One region of the Nonomuraea sp. MTCD27 genome, then DNA from elsewhere that is predicted to be linked to it. Evidence: riboswitches for the same ligand, from Rfam matches in the RefSeq annotation. Region 1 holds a riboswitch; each other region holds the start of a gene.
The links. Region 1 has a riboswitch for thiamine pyrophosphate ahead of thiD (bifunctional hydroxymethylpyrimidine kinase/phosphomethylpyrimidine kinase). Riboswitches for the same ligand answer to the same signal wherever they lie in the genome.
Positions count from the first base shown of each region.

Region 2: another riboswitch for thiamine pyrophosphate. It lies ahead of ACBJ59_RS06225 (FAD-dependent oxidoreductase); the one in region 1 lies ahead of thiD (bifunctional hydroxymethylpyrimidine kinase/phosphomethylpyrimidine kinase).
Region 3: another riboswitch for thiamine pyrophosphate. It lies ahead of ACBJ59_RS12630 (purine-cytosine permease family protein); the one in region 1 lies ahead of thiD (bifunctional hydroxymethylpyrimidine kinase/phosphomethylpyrimidine kinase).
Region 4: another riboswitch for thiamine pyrophosphate. It lies ahead of thiC (phosphomethylpyrimidine synthase ThiC); the one in region 1 lies ahead of thiD (bifunctional hydroxymethylpyrimidine kinase/phosphomethylpyrimidine kinase).

Region 1 is NZ_JBGNUW010000024.1:24,179-27,455, forward strand. Features, by position in the region: gene ACBJ59_RS49110 (carbon starvation CstA family protein) at 1-391, shown strand, start outside; gene ACBJ59_RS49115 (TenA family protein) at 395-1,063, opposite strand; gene thiD (bifunctional hydroxymethylpyrimidine kinase/phosphomethylpyrimidine kinase) at 1,158-1,961, opposite strand; TPP riboswitch at 1,955-2,050, opposite strand; gene ACBJ59_RS49125 (histidine phosphatase family protein) at 2,067-2,708, opposite strand; gene ACBJ59_RS49130 (DNA polymerase domain-containing protein) at 2,769-3,277, shown strand, end outside.
Region 2 is NZ_JBGNUW010000002.1:366,533-369,809, forward strand. Features, by position in the region: gene thiS (sulfur carrier protein ThiS) at 1-48, opposite strand, end outside; gene ACBJ59_RS06225 (FAD-dependent oxidoreductase) at 45-1,229, opposite strand; TPP riboswitch at 1,219-1,335, opposite strand; gene ACBJ59_RS06230 (NAD(P)/FAD-dependent oxidoreductase) at 1,394-2,557, shown strand; gene ACBJ59_RS06235 (Rv2175c family DNA-binding protein) at 2,588-2,962, shown strand; gene thiE (thiamine phosphate synthase) at 2,940-3,277, shown strand, end outside.
Region 3 is NZ_JBGNUW010000004.1:115,101-118,377, reverse strand. Features, by position in the region: gene ACBJ59_RS12650 (winged helix-turn-helix transcriptional regulator) at 68-487, shown strand; gene ACBJ59_RS12645 (rhodanese-like domain-containing protein) at 484-807, shown strand; gene ACBJ59_RS12640 (hypothetical protein) at 1,039-1,461, opposite strand; gene ACBJ59_RS12635 (hypothetical protein) at 1,541-1,729, opposite strand; TPP riboswitch at 1,986-2,098, shown strand; gene ACBJ59_RS12630 (purine-cytosine permease family protein) at 2,089-3,277, shown strand, end outside.
Region 4 is NZ_JBGNUW010000009.1:276,179-279,455, forward strand. Features, by position in the region: gene ACBJ59_RS27030 (cellulose binding domain-containing protein) at 1-451, opposite strand, end outside; gene ACBJ59_RS27035 (universal stress protein) at 487-1,320, opposite strand; gene ACBJ59_RS27040 (hypothetical protein) at 1,333-1,683, opposite strand; TPP riboswitch at 1,774-1,886, shown strand; gene thiC (phosphomethylpyrimidine synthase ThiC) at 1,879-3,277, shown strand, end outside.

The DNA.
Region 1 (3,277 bases):
GACGGGGGTGCCCCTGGCCTGGGACGTGGCGGTCACGCTGACCGCCAGCTACCAGAAGGTGTTCTCGACCGACCCCACGCTCGGCTTCTTCGCCCAGCGTGACCGCTATCAGACGGCGCTCGACCAGGGACAGCTCCTCGCGCCCGCCAAGACGACCGGCGCGATGCAGCAGATCGTGATCAACTCCACCGTCGACGGCGTCCTGGCGGCGCTGTTCGCCATCCTGATCATCGTGGTGATCCTCGACGCGGCGCGCGTGTGGATCAAGGCGATCAGGACGCGGGAGCCGCTGCCGGACACGGAGGCGCCGTTCGAGGAGTCCAAGATCCTCGCCCCGGCCGGGCTCATCGCCACCCGCGAGGAGAAGGAGATGATGGCCAAGGCGCCGTGATCGTCAGGGCGCGAGCCACCGCTCCGTCGGCCAGGTCTCGCGCCGCCAGGCGCTGTCCCAGAACATCCACTCGTACGCCGCCGCCCGGCCGTAGGCCTCTCCCATGGCCTCGCGGGTGGCCGGGTCGGCGGCGGCGGCGAGCCGGTCGGCGATGCCCTTGGCCTGCTCGACGGAGGCCGCGAAGGCCGGGTCCGCGTAGGTGGAGATCCACTTGACGTACGGGTGCTCCGGGGTGGCGTACTTCAGCAGCGCCGTACCGACGTCCTGGTAGATCCAGAAGCACGGCAGCACCGCCGCCGCGATCACCGGGTAGGGCGCGGTGAGCGCCGTGGCCTGCAGGAACGACGCGTACGCCAGGCACGTCGGCGACGTCGCCAGGCCCTTGGCGTCGGCGCCGAGCTCCTCGGCGTAGCCGGCGTGCAGCATGCGCTCGGCGGCCAGCGCGGTGTGCGCGCTCTGGGCCCAGAACGCCGCGTCGGCGGGGTCGGTCGCCCGCACGGACGCCGTGGCCAGCGCCTTGGAGAACGCCTCCAGGTAGCGGGCGTCCTGCACGATGTAGAAGCCGAACCGGTCGGGGTCGAGGGTGCCGTCGCCGAGCGCGACGAGGAAGGGGTGCTCGTGGATGGCGCGCATCAGCTCGGCCGTGCGCTGCCAGATGTCATCGCAGAACATCGCGTCTCCTTGGGAACGGCAATCTGGGGGCGGCAATCTGGGGGGCGCAGGTTTGGGGCGCAGTCTTCGGAGAGCGCAGTCTTCGGGAGCGTGCTCACCAGATGGCGTGGAAGTGGTGGACGGGGCCGTGGCCGTGCCCGACGCCGAGCGTGTCGGCCGCGCGCAGCGCCTCCGTCAGGTAGGTCTTCGCCGCCCGCACCGCGCCCGGCCAGTCGTCGTGGCGGGGGCGCAGCGCCGCGATGGCCGAGGACAGCGTGCAGCCGGTGCCGTGGGTGTTGCGGGTGTCCACGCGGGGCGCGGCCAGCTCGATCACGCCCTCGGGCGTGGCCAGCACGTCCACGCAGGTGTCGCCGTCCAGGTGGCCGCCCTTGAGCAGCACCTGCCGGGCGCCCAGCGCGCGCAGCCGCCGCGCCTGCCCGTGCATCTCGGACAGGCCGCGGGCCGGCTCCTCGCCGAGCAGGTCCGCCGCCTCGGGCAGGTTGGGCGTGATCAGGTCGGCGCGGGGCAGCAGCGTCTCGCGCAGCTCGGCCACGGCGTCGGCCGGCAGCAGCCGGTCGCCGCTCTTGGCCACCATCACGGGGTCGAGCACGACGAAAGGCGGCCGGTACGTGTCCAGTGCCGCCGCCACCGCCTTGATCAGCGGCGCGGTGCCCAGCATGCCGATCTTCACGGCGTCCGCCGGCACGTCGGTCAGCAGCGTGTCGAGCTGGGCGGCGACGAACTCGGCCGGCACCTCGTGGATGCCGGTCACGCCCGTGGTGGTCTGCGCGACCAGCGCCGTGACGACCGTCATGCCGTAGGCGCCGAGCGCGGAGAAGGTCTTCAGATCGCCCTGGATGCCGGCGCCGCCGCTGGGGTCGGTGCCCGCGATGGACAGGACTCTGGGTGCGTCGCTCACCGAGATGACGTCCCTTCGCTAGTGCGAACTAGATCAGGTTCGACGGGTGTGATCTCAGCCCGGGTCTCCGGGCACCCCGCGTCAGTGGCCCACTGTAACAGGCGCTCAGCCGCGCAGCTCCGGGGGGAAGCCGGTCCAGCGCAGCTCCACGGGAAGGTGACCCATGTCGTTGAAGAAGAGCAGCGAGGGCGGCCGGCCGGGGGCGTAGCGGATGGCGGTCAGGGCGGCGTTGGCGTGGTTGAGCCCGAGCCAGCGCCACTCGGGGGCGTCCTGGGCGGCGCGGACCAGCCAGCCGATCAGGAAGTTGTGCGTGACCACGAGCTCGTGGCGGGTCTCGTCCACCGTCTCGTCCACCGTCTCGTCCACCGTCGTGTCCGCCGTTCCGCCCACTGGGCCGGTGAACAGGTCGAGGGCCTCGCGGGCCAGCTTCGGCTCCGCCCCGGGGAACCGGGCGAGGAAGCCGAGGAAGTGGTCGGCGTACTCGGGGGGCAGCTCCTCCCTGGCCGGCAGGTACGGCACGTAGTCGCCGGCGGCCTCCGACACGCGCAGCGGGACGCCGGGGAGGTGCTCGCCGATCAGGCGGGCGGTCTCGGCGGCCCGGGGGAGCGGCCCGTGGTGGACGGCGGCCAGCGGGACGCCGCGGAGCCGCTCGCCGAGCAGCGCGGCCTGGCGGCGGCCGGCGTCCGTCAGGCCGCTCTCGTCCGGGGTGGCCTCGCCGTGCCGGGTGAGGTAGAGGAGACGCGTCATGGGGATCATTGTGGCCCGCGAATGTTGACCACACGTTCGAGTGTCGGCATCGTAGGGCGGGTGGCCGCTGATGAGACGCGCGACGGGGTCGCCCTGACCAACCTCGACCAGCCGTTGTTCGACGGTGCCGGCGCCACCAAGCGCGACCTGGTCGACTACCTCGACGCGGTCCGCGACCGCATCCTCCCGGTCCTGCGCGACCGCGCGCTCTCGGTCATCCGCGTGCGCCCGGGCCAGGAGCCGTTCGTGCAGAAGAACCTGCCCAAATACGCCCCCGACTGGGTGCGCTCGGTGTCCATGTGGGCGGACGCGTCGCGCCGGCAGGTGACGTACGCGCTGTGCGACGACCGCAGGACGCTGCTGTGGTTCGCGAACCAGCGGGCGGTGGAATACCACCCGGCGCTGTTCGTCGGCGACCACCCCACCCACATGATCCTCGACCTCGACCCGCCGGAGCACGACGACTCCTTCTCGCTGGCCGTGCGCGGCGCCTTCCTCGTCCGCCAGGCCCTCGACGACGCCGGGCTGAGCGGGGCGGTGAAGACCAGCGGGGCGAAGGGCGTGCACGT
Region 2 (3,277 bases), on a different contig from region 1:
GATGCCGTCGACCACCTTGTGCGCGGCCCCGTTGATGGTAACAATCATGAAATTTCCCGAAATCTCTCCGGCGTGCACAGGGCCGCCAGCTCGCTCTCCTCGCCCAGCAGGATGGCCGTCGTGAGCGGGGCCAGCAGCACGCCGCCCCGGTGGTGCCCGGTCGCGAACGCCAGCCCCGGTGTCCCGCTCGGCCCGATGACCGGCAGGTTGTCCGGTGTCCCCGGCCGCAGCCCCGCCACCACGTCGGCGACCTCCAGCTCGGTGACGCCCGGCACCAGCTCCCTGGCGTCCCGCAGCAGCTCGTAGAGCCCGCCGGCGGTCACCCGGGTGTCGAATCCCAGCTCCTCCTGCGTGGCCCCGACCACCAGCTCGCCGTCGCCCCGGGGGACCAGGTAGACGTACGAGCCGTGCACGGTTCCGCGTACGCACCGGCCGAGCAGCGGCTGCGGCGAGCGCAACCGCATGATCTGCCCCTTGACCGGCCGCACCGGCACCTCGGCCAGCTCGGCGCTCCAGGCCCCGGCCGCCACGACGACCCGCTCGGCCCGCAGCTCGGCGGGGTCGCCGTCCAGGCGCACGCCCGTGACCGCCCCACCTTCGCGCCCGCCCTCGCGCAGCAGCCCCGTCGCGCGGGCCCTGACCAGCGGCACGCCCCTCCGTTCCAGGGCGGCCAGCAGCGCCGCCGTCACGCGGCGCGGGTCGACCCAGGCGTCACCGGCCGCCAGCAGCCCGCCGCGCACGGAGGGTGCCAGCATCGGCTCCAGCCGACGGCACTCCCGCCCGGTCAGCCGCTCGACCGGCAGGCCCAGCTTGTCCATGAACGCCGCCAGCTCGTCCAGCGCCGCCAGGTCGTCGGCCCCGAACGCCACGTCGAGCGTCCCGTCCGACCGGAGATCCAGCCCTCGCCCCGCGCCGGGCCGGTTCGGCCCCTGCCCCGCGTCCGGCCGGTTCGGCCCCTGCTCCGCGCCCGGTCCGGCGGCTTCGTCCAGGCCGGCGTCGGCGGAGAGCTCGGCGGCGAAGGCGGGCCAGCGGCGCAGCGAGGCCATCCCCAGCCGCAGCAGCGGCGCCTCGGTGTAGGTCACCTCGCTGACCGGGGCCAGCATCCCCGCCGCCGCGTGCGAGGCACCCGTGCCCGGAGCCGGGTCGACCACGGTGACCTGCCGCCCCTCACGGGCCATCCGCCAGGCGACGGAAAGCCCGACGACCCCGCCACCCACGATCACGTCCACATGCGCTCCCTTCGCCGGCATGATCCGGATCAGGTGTCTTGCGGTCGAAGGCCCGGTGCAGCCTTCCTCTCAGCCCGGTTACGGCCGGACTCCCGCGCGTCTTACGTCCACAGCCTACGGCCTCGGTGCGACGTCCACGCACCGCCCCCGTTATGGTCATCAACGTGAAGCATGTCGTGGTGGTGGGAGCGGGCCTGGCCGGAGTGCGTACGGTCGAGGCACTGCGCGGGCGCGGGTTCGACGGCCGGATCACCCTGGTGGGCCAGGAGCGCCACCGCCCCTACGACCGCCCGCCCCTGTCCAAGGCCGTCCTGGCCGGCGACGCCGACTCCAGCTACGTCGAGACCGACCTCGAGTCCATGGGCGTCGACTTCTGGCCCGGCGTCAGCGCCAAGTCGCTGCGCGAGGGCGTCGTGGAGACCACCGAGGGCGAGATCGGCTACGACAGCCTGGTCATCGCCACCGGCGCCGAGCCGATCAGGCTGCCCGGCGACGGCCCCCAGCACGTGCTGCGCACCATCGACGACGCCCACGAGCTCAGGGCCATGCTCGTCCCCGGCGCCCGCCTCGCCATCGTCGGCGCCGGCTGGATCGGCGCGGAGGTGGCCACGGCGGCCCGCCGCGCCGGCTGCGAGGTGACGGTGATCGAGTCCGCCGAGACCCCGCTCGCGACCGCCGTCGGCACCGAGATCGGGGCCCGCACCGAGCGCTGGTACGACGGCATCGACCTGCGGCTCGGCACCATGGTCGACTCCGTGGACGAGGGTGGCGTGCGGCTGGTGGGCGGCGAGTTCGTCGAGGCCCACGCGGTCGTCACCGGCATCGGCGTGCGCCCGGCGGTCGAATGGCTGGCCGGCGCCGACATCGACCTCCACAACGGCGTCGTCACCGACGAGCACCTGCGCGCCTCGCTCCCGAACACGGTCGCCGTGGGCGACTGCGCCGCCTGGTGGTCGCGCCGCTGGCAGGTCAGGCTCAGGGTGGAACACTGGGACACCGCGCTCAACGCCCCCGAGGTCGCCGCCGCGACACTGCTGGGGGAGGAAGCCGTGTACGATCCGGTGCCATACTTCTGGTCCGAGCAGTTCGGGCACATGGTGCAATACTCCGGCCACCACCCCGCGGGGGAACGGCTGGTCTATCGAGGAGAGCCCGAGGGCAAGTGGTCGGCCGTCTGGCTCACCGCCGGCGACACCCTCGCCGCGGTGCTCGCCGTGGACCGGCCGCGCGATCTCGTACAGGGGCGGCGGATCATCGAGGCGGGCCACCGCCTCGACGCGGAACGCCTGGTAGATCCACAAGTCCCCCTACGGGATTGTGTTGTTTGAGCAAGGACGGCATGTGGTAGTTGTGGTTTCGTGACGCTTTCTGTTGCACAGATCGACCGGGAGACCGAGCAGCTCGTCGACGAGTGGCTCACGCTCCCCGAAGTGGCCTCGCGCCTTGACCTTTCGATCGGGCGGGCCAAGCAGCTCCTCAAGGACCACAAGCTCCTCGGCGTGCGCCGCGGGAGCGGCGGGCCACAGGTGCCCGCGGTGTTCCTCGATGGGAAGGACGTGATGAAGGGCCTGCCCGGCACGCTGACCGTGTTGCAGGACGCCGGCTACGACGATGTCGAGTCGCTGCGCTGGCTCTTCACCCCAGACGAGTCGCTGCCCGGATCGCCCATAGAGGCGATCAAGGCCGGCCGTCATACCGAGGTCAAGCGGCGTGCCCAAGCCCTCGCTTTCTGAGGCCCGCCTCTATCTCTGCACAGACGGCCGCCGCGACCGCGGCGACCTGGCAGAGTTCCTCGATTCGGTGCTGGCCGGGGGCGTGGACATCATCCAGCTGCGGGAGAAGGGCCTGGAGGCTCGCGAAGAACTCGCGCTCCTCGAGATCTTCCGCGACGCCTGCGACCGGCACGGCAAGCTGCTGGCCGTCAACGACCGGGCGGACATCGCCTACGCCGCCCGGCCCGACGTGCTCCACCTGGGGCAGGACGACCTTCCCGTGACGGTCGCGCGAGAGATACTCGGCGACGACATCGTCATCGGACGGTCCACCCA
Region 3 (3,277 bases), on a different contig from region 1:
CATGTCAGTTCTCTCTTGTAACCGTCCACATCATGGGCCAGGATGAAATGTCGTGGAAGACGGCACTTTGAGATCACTCAGTTACTGCGAAGGCACCGTGGACGACGACTACGACGTACGCCAGTGGGACACCCGCGAGGACTGCGAGGTCCGGCAGATCCTCGACCGCATCGCGGACAAGTGGTCGCTGCTGGTGATCGCCCTGCTCGACTGCCAGAGCCTGCGCTTCACCCAGCTCCGCCGCGAGATCGACGGCGTCAGCCAGCGCATGCTCAGCGTCACCCTGCGCCAGCTCGAACGCGACGGCCTGGTCACCCGCACGGTTCACCCCGTGGTGCCGCCCCGGGTGGACTACGCGCTGACGCCGCTCGGCCGTACGCTGCACCAGACCATCAAGTCCCTGGTCACGTGGACCGAGGAGCACCAGGCGGAGATCGCGGAGGCGCGTGCGGCCTACGACTCGCGGCGCGAGATGATGGAGCCATGACCGTTCCTGAGATCGAGGCCAACGCCGTTCCCGCCGACGCTTACCTGCTCGACGTCCGTGAGCAGGACGAATGGCTGGCCGGGCACGCGCCCGAAGCCGTGCACATCCCCATGACGCAGATCCAGGGCCGGGTCGACGAGGTGCCCGGCGACCGGACGGTCTACGTCGTGTGCCGGGTGGGCGGCCGTTCGCTGCAGGTCGCGGCCTGGCTCAACCAGCTCGGGCGCGACGCGGTCAACGTCGGGGGCGGCATGCAGTCGTGGGAGTCCGCGCGCCGGCCGATGGTCAGCGAGACGGGCCAGGAGCCCTTCGTGGCATGAGGCGGCGTTACCGCGGTGCGGCACCGGGCCCGGTCGATGGAGATCGCCTTCGAGTAGTTGCAGCGCGAGATTCACCATCCACGCCGCCTTCTCCTCCGACGGCGAGGCCGAGCTCGGCAGGCCGGCGGCGTACGTTCCAGCTTCGCTTCCGGTCACGGCGAACTCGCCCTGCTCGCCGACGCCTTCGGTTACCGCCTACGCCGACCAGCTGAGAGCCTGAGCGTCAGCGGCTCAGGTGTACTGGTTGTCTCGGGACAGGCTGTAGTCGCAAGCCAGGTGCTGGCCTGATCGCTTGTAGATGCACACCCTCACGCGGACCACCCGTATGGGTTTGGGGCCGGTGCGGACGAAGTTTCCGAAGTTGGTGCCGTGGGAGCCGCAGCTGGTGTCCACCTTCCAGGCGCTGTACCCGGTGGTCAGGTCGGTGTGCGTCCACTCCATCTGGGCCCGCACCCCATGGTTGTCAGCGGGGCAGATGTCGCGCACCGTGAAGTTCCGAAAGACGACCCTCGTCCGGCTGACGAAGTCGACGGTCGTCCGGACGTACCCGGCGCCGGCTCTGTCCGGGTTTTCCACGCGGGCGGAGGACACTCCGTCGGCCGCCTGCGCCGGGCTTGCCACCAGCAGCCCGCTCAACGCTGCGATTCCCAGCACGGCGCCCAGAATGCGTGTCTTCAACAGTCCTCCAGCAAGAGATGTCTCGGTTGGTTCGGTTGGCCGTGGAACGTGAACTTCAGCTCTCCCGCGTGGCCGCGGGGGAGACGTGCGAGGTGACGTCTTCGAAGGCGGTGAGCACCGCACAGGTGGCGCCGGGGTGCCGGATGTCGTCGTCTCTGATGACGATGGGCTTTCCGGCCACACCCGGGCGGGTCAGGGTCGCCTCGCCTGGTTCCAGGGGGGTGGAATACGGCCCGAGGTTCACCGGAGCGATCGTTGCACTCCTCGGCAGCACCGTGGAATATGCCGGGAATATGCCTGGTCGCCCGGCAGTGATGTACAGCGTGGCTTGGAGAATGCGTGCGTGGGCAGCCCGCCGACGCGGTGCGAGAGGCCAGCTGTTCGTCCTGCGGACCTGCACGGACTCTCCCGAGGGCGCGATGGCAGCTACCCGGTGGTGGCCGATCTAGGACGAATGGTGCATCATGGGGGCGCGAGCTGGGATGATCCCGGCTTCGTGTACCAACCCCCGCGGGAGCTTGGGGCAACCAGGCTGAGAGGGTAGCTACTGCTGCTGCCGACCGCATGAACCTGTCCGGGTAATGCCGGCGTAGGGAGTGTGCGATGACGCATGGCGTCGAAGAAGTTCCGCTGACCCTCGAAGGCCGCCCGCCGAAGACCCTCGGCGTGCTCGACCAGGGCGCTCTCTGGGCGAACCTCGGGGTCAGCCTCCTCGGCTTCTCCGGAGCCCTGCTCCTGCTCAACCCGCTCGGCGACGCCCCGCTCAGCCTGGCCGCGGTGCTGGTGGCCACGGTGGTGGGCAGCCTGATCGGCACCGCCATGGTGGGCCTGTCCGCCATCCCCGGCACGCAGACCGGGCAGCCGGCGATGGTGCTGCTGCGCGGGCTGTTCGGGGCCAGGATCTCCTACGTGCCCACGGTGCTGAACATCGTGCAGATGATCGGCTGGGGGGCCTTCGAGCTCTGGGTGATCGCGAAGGGTGCCACCGCGATCTTCGGCTCGGTGCCGTACCAGGTGTGGGTGGTCGTGGCGGGGGTGCTGACCACCGCGCTGACGATCTGGCCGCTCGGGTCGATCCGGCTGCTGCGCCGGTACGTCACCGTCGGCGTGATCATCGCGATGATCTGGTTCACGGTGTTCTTCCTGCGCGACGCCCCCTCCCCGGAGGGCGGGAGCTGGACGGCCTTCCCCGCCGCGGTCGACTACGTGATCGCGCTCTCGGTGTCCTGGGTGCCGATGGCCGCCGACTTCGCCCGCCACTCGCGCTCCAGCAGGGCCGCCTTCACCGGCGTGGTCGGCGGATACACCCTGGCCCAGGTGGCGTGTCTGGGGCTGGGCGTGTACGCGGTGGCCCTCGCGGGCGCCGCCGGGGTGCAGGCCGACCAGACGTCGGTGTTCGGGCCGTTCGTGGCGGTGCCGCTGGGCGCGCTGTTCTTCGGCATCCTGGTCCTGCGCGAGACCGACCAGTCCTTCGCCAACGTCTACTCCACCACGGTCTCGCTGCAGAACCTGATGCCGCGGATGGACCGGCGCGTCTTCTCCGTCGGCATCGGCGTGCTCACCGTGGTGATCGCCCTGCTGGTGGACGTCACCTCGTACGGGGTGTTCCTCGGCCTGATCGGGGCGGTGTTCGTGCCGATGTTCGCGGTGCTCGCCGTGGACTACTTCCTGCTGCGCCGCGGCACGGGCTGGAACACCGCGGAGGACGCGCCCTCGCGCTGGTCGATGCTGGTGCCGTGGGCGCTGGGCTTCGCCGCCTACTGGCTGACGACCTCGACGCCGACGATCCCCC
Region 4 (3,277 bases), on a different contig from region 1:
TCGCCGGCGCGATGTTGCTCCACACGTCGTTGGTGCCCAGGTGCATCAGCACGACGTCGGGCCGGGTGGCGGAGAGCCAGCCGGGCAGCAGGTTCTGGCCGGCGATGTTGGTGGCGAGGTAGCCGCCGTGGCCCTCGTTGTCGCCGTCGTGCGCGACCCCGCAGCCCTGGGGCGGGAGGGTGCCGACGAAGTCGACGTTCGTGTGGCCGGTGCTCTGGAGGCGGTTCCAGAGCAGGGCCCGCCAGCAGCCGGGGGATCCGGTGATCGAGTCGCCCAGGGGCATGATCCTGGTGGCGGCGGCGCCGGCCGACGCGGTGGTGGCGAACAACACCGCGGCGGCCAGGGCCAGCATCGCGGCCAGCGCGGCGCCGGTCTTGGGCATCGTCTGCTCCCGTCGTAGCCTGCGCAGATCGTAGGAGCGCGGGCTCGCGGCGGAAAGGGAGACGATCATCGCGGGGGCGTGACCTGGGGCGACGCATGTAACTTTCAGGCGCGGACCACGGCCAGGGGGCAGGGGGCGTGGTGGAGCAGGGCCTGGCTGATCGAGCCGATGAGCATGCCCGCGAGCTGGCCGTGCCCGCGCGAGCCGACCACGAGCAGGTCGGCGCCGGAAGCGGCCTCCTTGAGCACCTCCATGGGGTGCCCGTGGACGACCTCCGCCACCACGTCCACCCCGGGATGCCGCTCCCGGTGCGCGGTCAGCGACTCCTTCAACCTCCGCAGCGTGTCCTGCTCGCTCTCGCGGTCGGCCGGCTCGAAGCCGCTCACGTGCGGCCAGGCCCACGCCTGTACGGCGTGCAGCCGGGCGCCGCGCAGCTCGGCCTCGTGGAAGGCGAACTCCAGTGCCCGCCCGGCGCCGGGCGAGCCGTCGGTCCCGGCCACGATCTCGCCGCGCGGGGTGTCGGGGCGCCCGTGGATCAGTACGACGTTCGTACGCGCGTGCGCGGACACTCCGTACGCGACCGACCCGACCAGCAACCCCCGGACGCCGCCGATCCCGCGGCTGCCGACGACCAGCAGCTCGGCCCCCTCGGACGCCTTGACCAGCGCGGAGCGGGGATCGCCGGGCAGCAGGACGCCCTCCACCCGCACCTGCGGCCACTCCCGGCGGGCCCGCTCCTCCGCCGAGGTGAGCACCGTGTTCGCGCCGTCGCGCATCCACCGGGCCACCTCGGCGTAGCGGACGGCGCCCTGCTCGCACACCCACTTCGGTACGGCGTGCGCGACGGTCAGCGGCGCCTGGCGCAGCTCCGCCTCGGCCGCGGCCCACCCGGCCGCCTCAAGGCCGGTGCGGGAGCCGTCCACCCCTACGATGATCACGTCCCAGCCCCCTCAGGACAGCGCGTAGCATTCCACCTCGGCGCGGCGGAACGGCAGCCCCTGGGCCTCCGAGTCACGGACGCACGCGCGTTCGGACCTGCTGAGCCGCAGCGTGCCGCAGACGGTCACGCCGGAGTAGGACCGGCAGTCGAGGCTTCTGTCGGTTCTGCCGACGCGGTACATCTCTCTGACCGCGGCCCGGCATTTCGCCTTCCCGGTGTCGGCGTAGCGGCACTGGGCGATCAGGGTGTCGTACTGTTCCTGGCTTACTTCGTGCTGATCGATGCCGTCCCCGGCGGCGGCGGTGGCGCCGGACGCGGCCATCACGACGAGTAGTCCTGCGACAGCGGCGATTCTCTTCATGTTTCCCCTGATGGGGAGCCTACCGCCGAGGGCGCTCGTCAAACCTCGCCGCGCGGGTTTCGGCCGGGGGCACATCTGGGTACGATCTTCGCCGTCCAACGCGGGAGCCCGGTGGAGACCGGGCTGAGAGGACGGCTGACAGCCGCCGACCGCCAGAACCTGCTCCGGGTAATGCCGGCGAAGGGAGTTTGCGCGATGACTGACGCGCGCTTCACCAAGATCTACCACGGCGACCTGCGCGTGCCGATGCGCGAGGTGCGGCTGTCCGACGGCTCGGCGGTGACGCTGTACGACACCTCGGGCCCGTACACCGACCCGTCCTTCCGGCCCGACCTCCGGCAGGGGCTGCCGCGCCTGCGCGAGGGGTGGATCCACGAGCGCGGGGCGGCGGGCGAGCCGGTCACGCAGGTCGCCTGCGCCCGGCGCGGGCTGGTGACCAGGGAGATGGAGTTCGTGGCCGTGCGCGAGGGCGTCACCCCCGAGTTCGTCCGGCAGGAGGTCGCGGCGGGCCGGGCCATCATCCCCGCGAACGTCAACCACCCCGAGTCCGAGCCGATGATCATCGGCCGCAACTTCCTGGTGAAGATCAACGCCAACATCGGCAACTCCGCCGTGACCTCCTCCATCGAGGAGGAGGTCGAGAAGATGACCTGGGCCACGCGCTGGGGCGCCGACACGATCATGGACCTGTCCACCGGCGACGACATCCACGAGACGCGCGAGTGGATCCTGCGCAACTCGCCCGTCCCGGTCGGCACCGTGCCCATCTACCAGGCGCTGGAGAAGGTCAAGGGCCGGCCGGAGGCGCTGTCGTGGGAGGTCTACCGCGACACGCTGGTCGAGCAGTGCGAGCAGGGCGTCGACTACGTGACCGTGCACGCGGGGGTGCGGCTGGAGTTCGTGCCGCTCACCGCCCGCCGCAAGACCGGGATCGTCTCGCGCGGGGGCTCGATCATGGCCGCCTGGTGCCTGGCGCACCACCGCGAGAGCTTCCTGTACGAGAACTTTGCCGAGATGTGCGAAATCCTGGCCCGCTACGACGTGTCGTTCTCGCTCGGCGACGGGCTCAGGCCCGGCTCGATCGCCGACGCCAACGACGAGGCCCAGTTCGCCGAGCTGCGCACGCTGGGGGAGCTGACCGCGATCGCGCGTGAGCACGACGTCCAGGTGATGATCGAGGGCCCCGGGCACGTGCCCATGCACAAGATCAAGGAGAACGTGGACCTGCAGCGCGAGCTCTGCGACGACGCTCCGTTCTACACGCTGGGCCCGCTGGTGACGGACATCGCCCCCGGATACGACCACATCACCTCGGGCATCGGGGCCGCCATGATCGGCTGGTTCGGCACCGCCATGCTCTGCTACGTCACCCCCAAGGAGCACCTCGGCCTGCCGGACAAGGACGACGTCAAGACCGGCGTGATCACGTACAAGATCGCCGCCCACGCCGCCGACCTGGCCAAGGGGCACCCGCAGGCGCAGGCGTGGGACGACGCGCTGTCGGACGCGCGGTTCGAGTTCCGCTGGGAGGACCAGTTCGACCTCTCGCTCGACCCCGACACGGCGCGGTCCTTCCACGATGAGACGCTGCCCG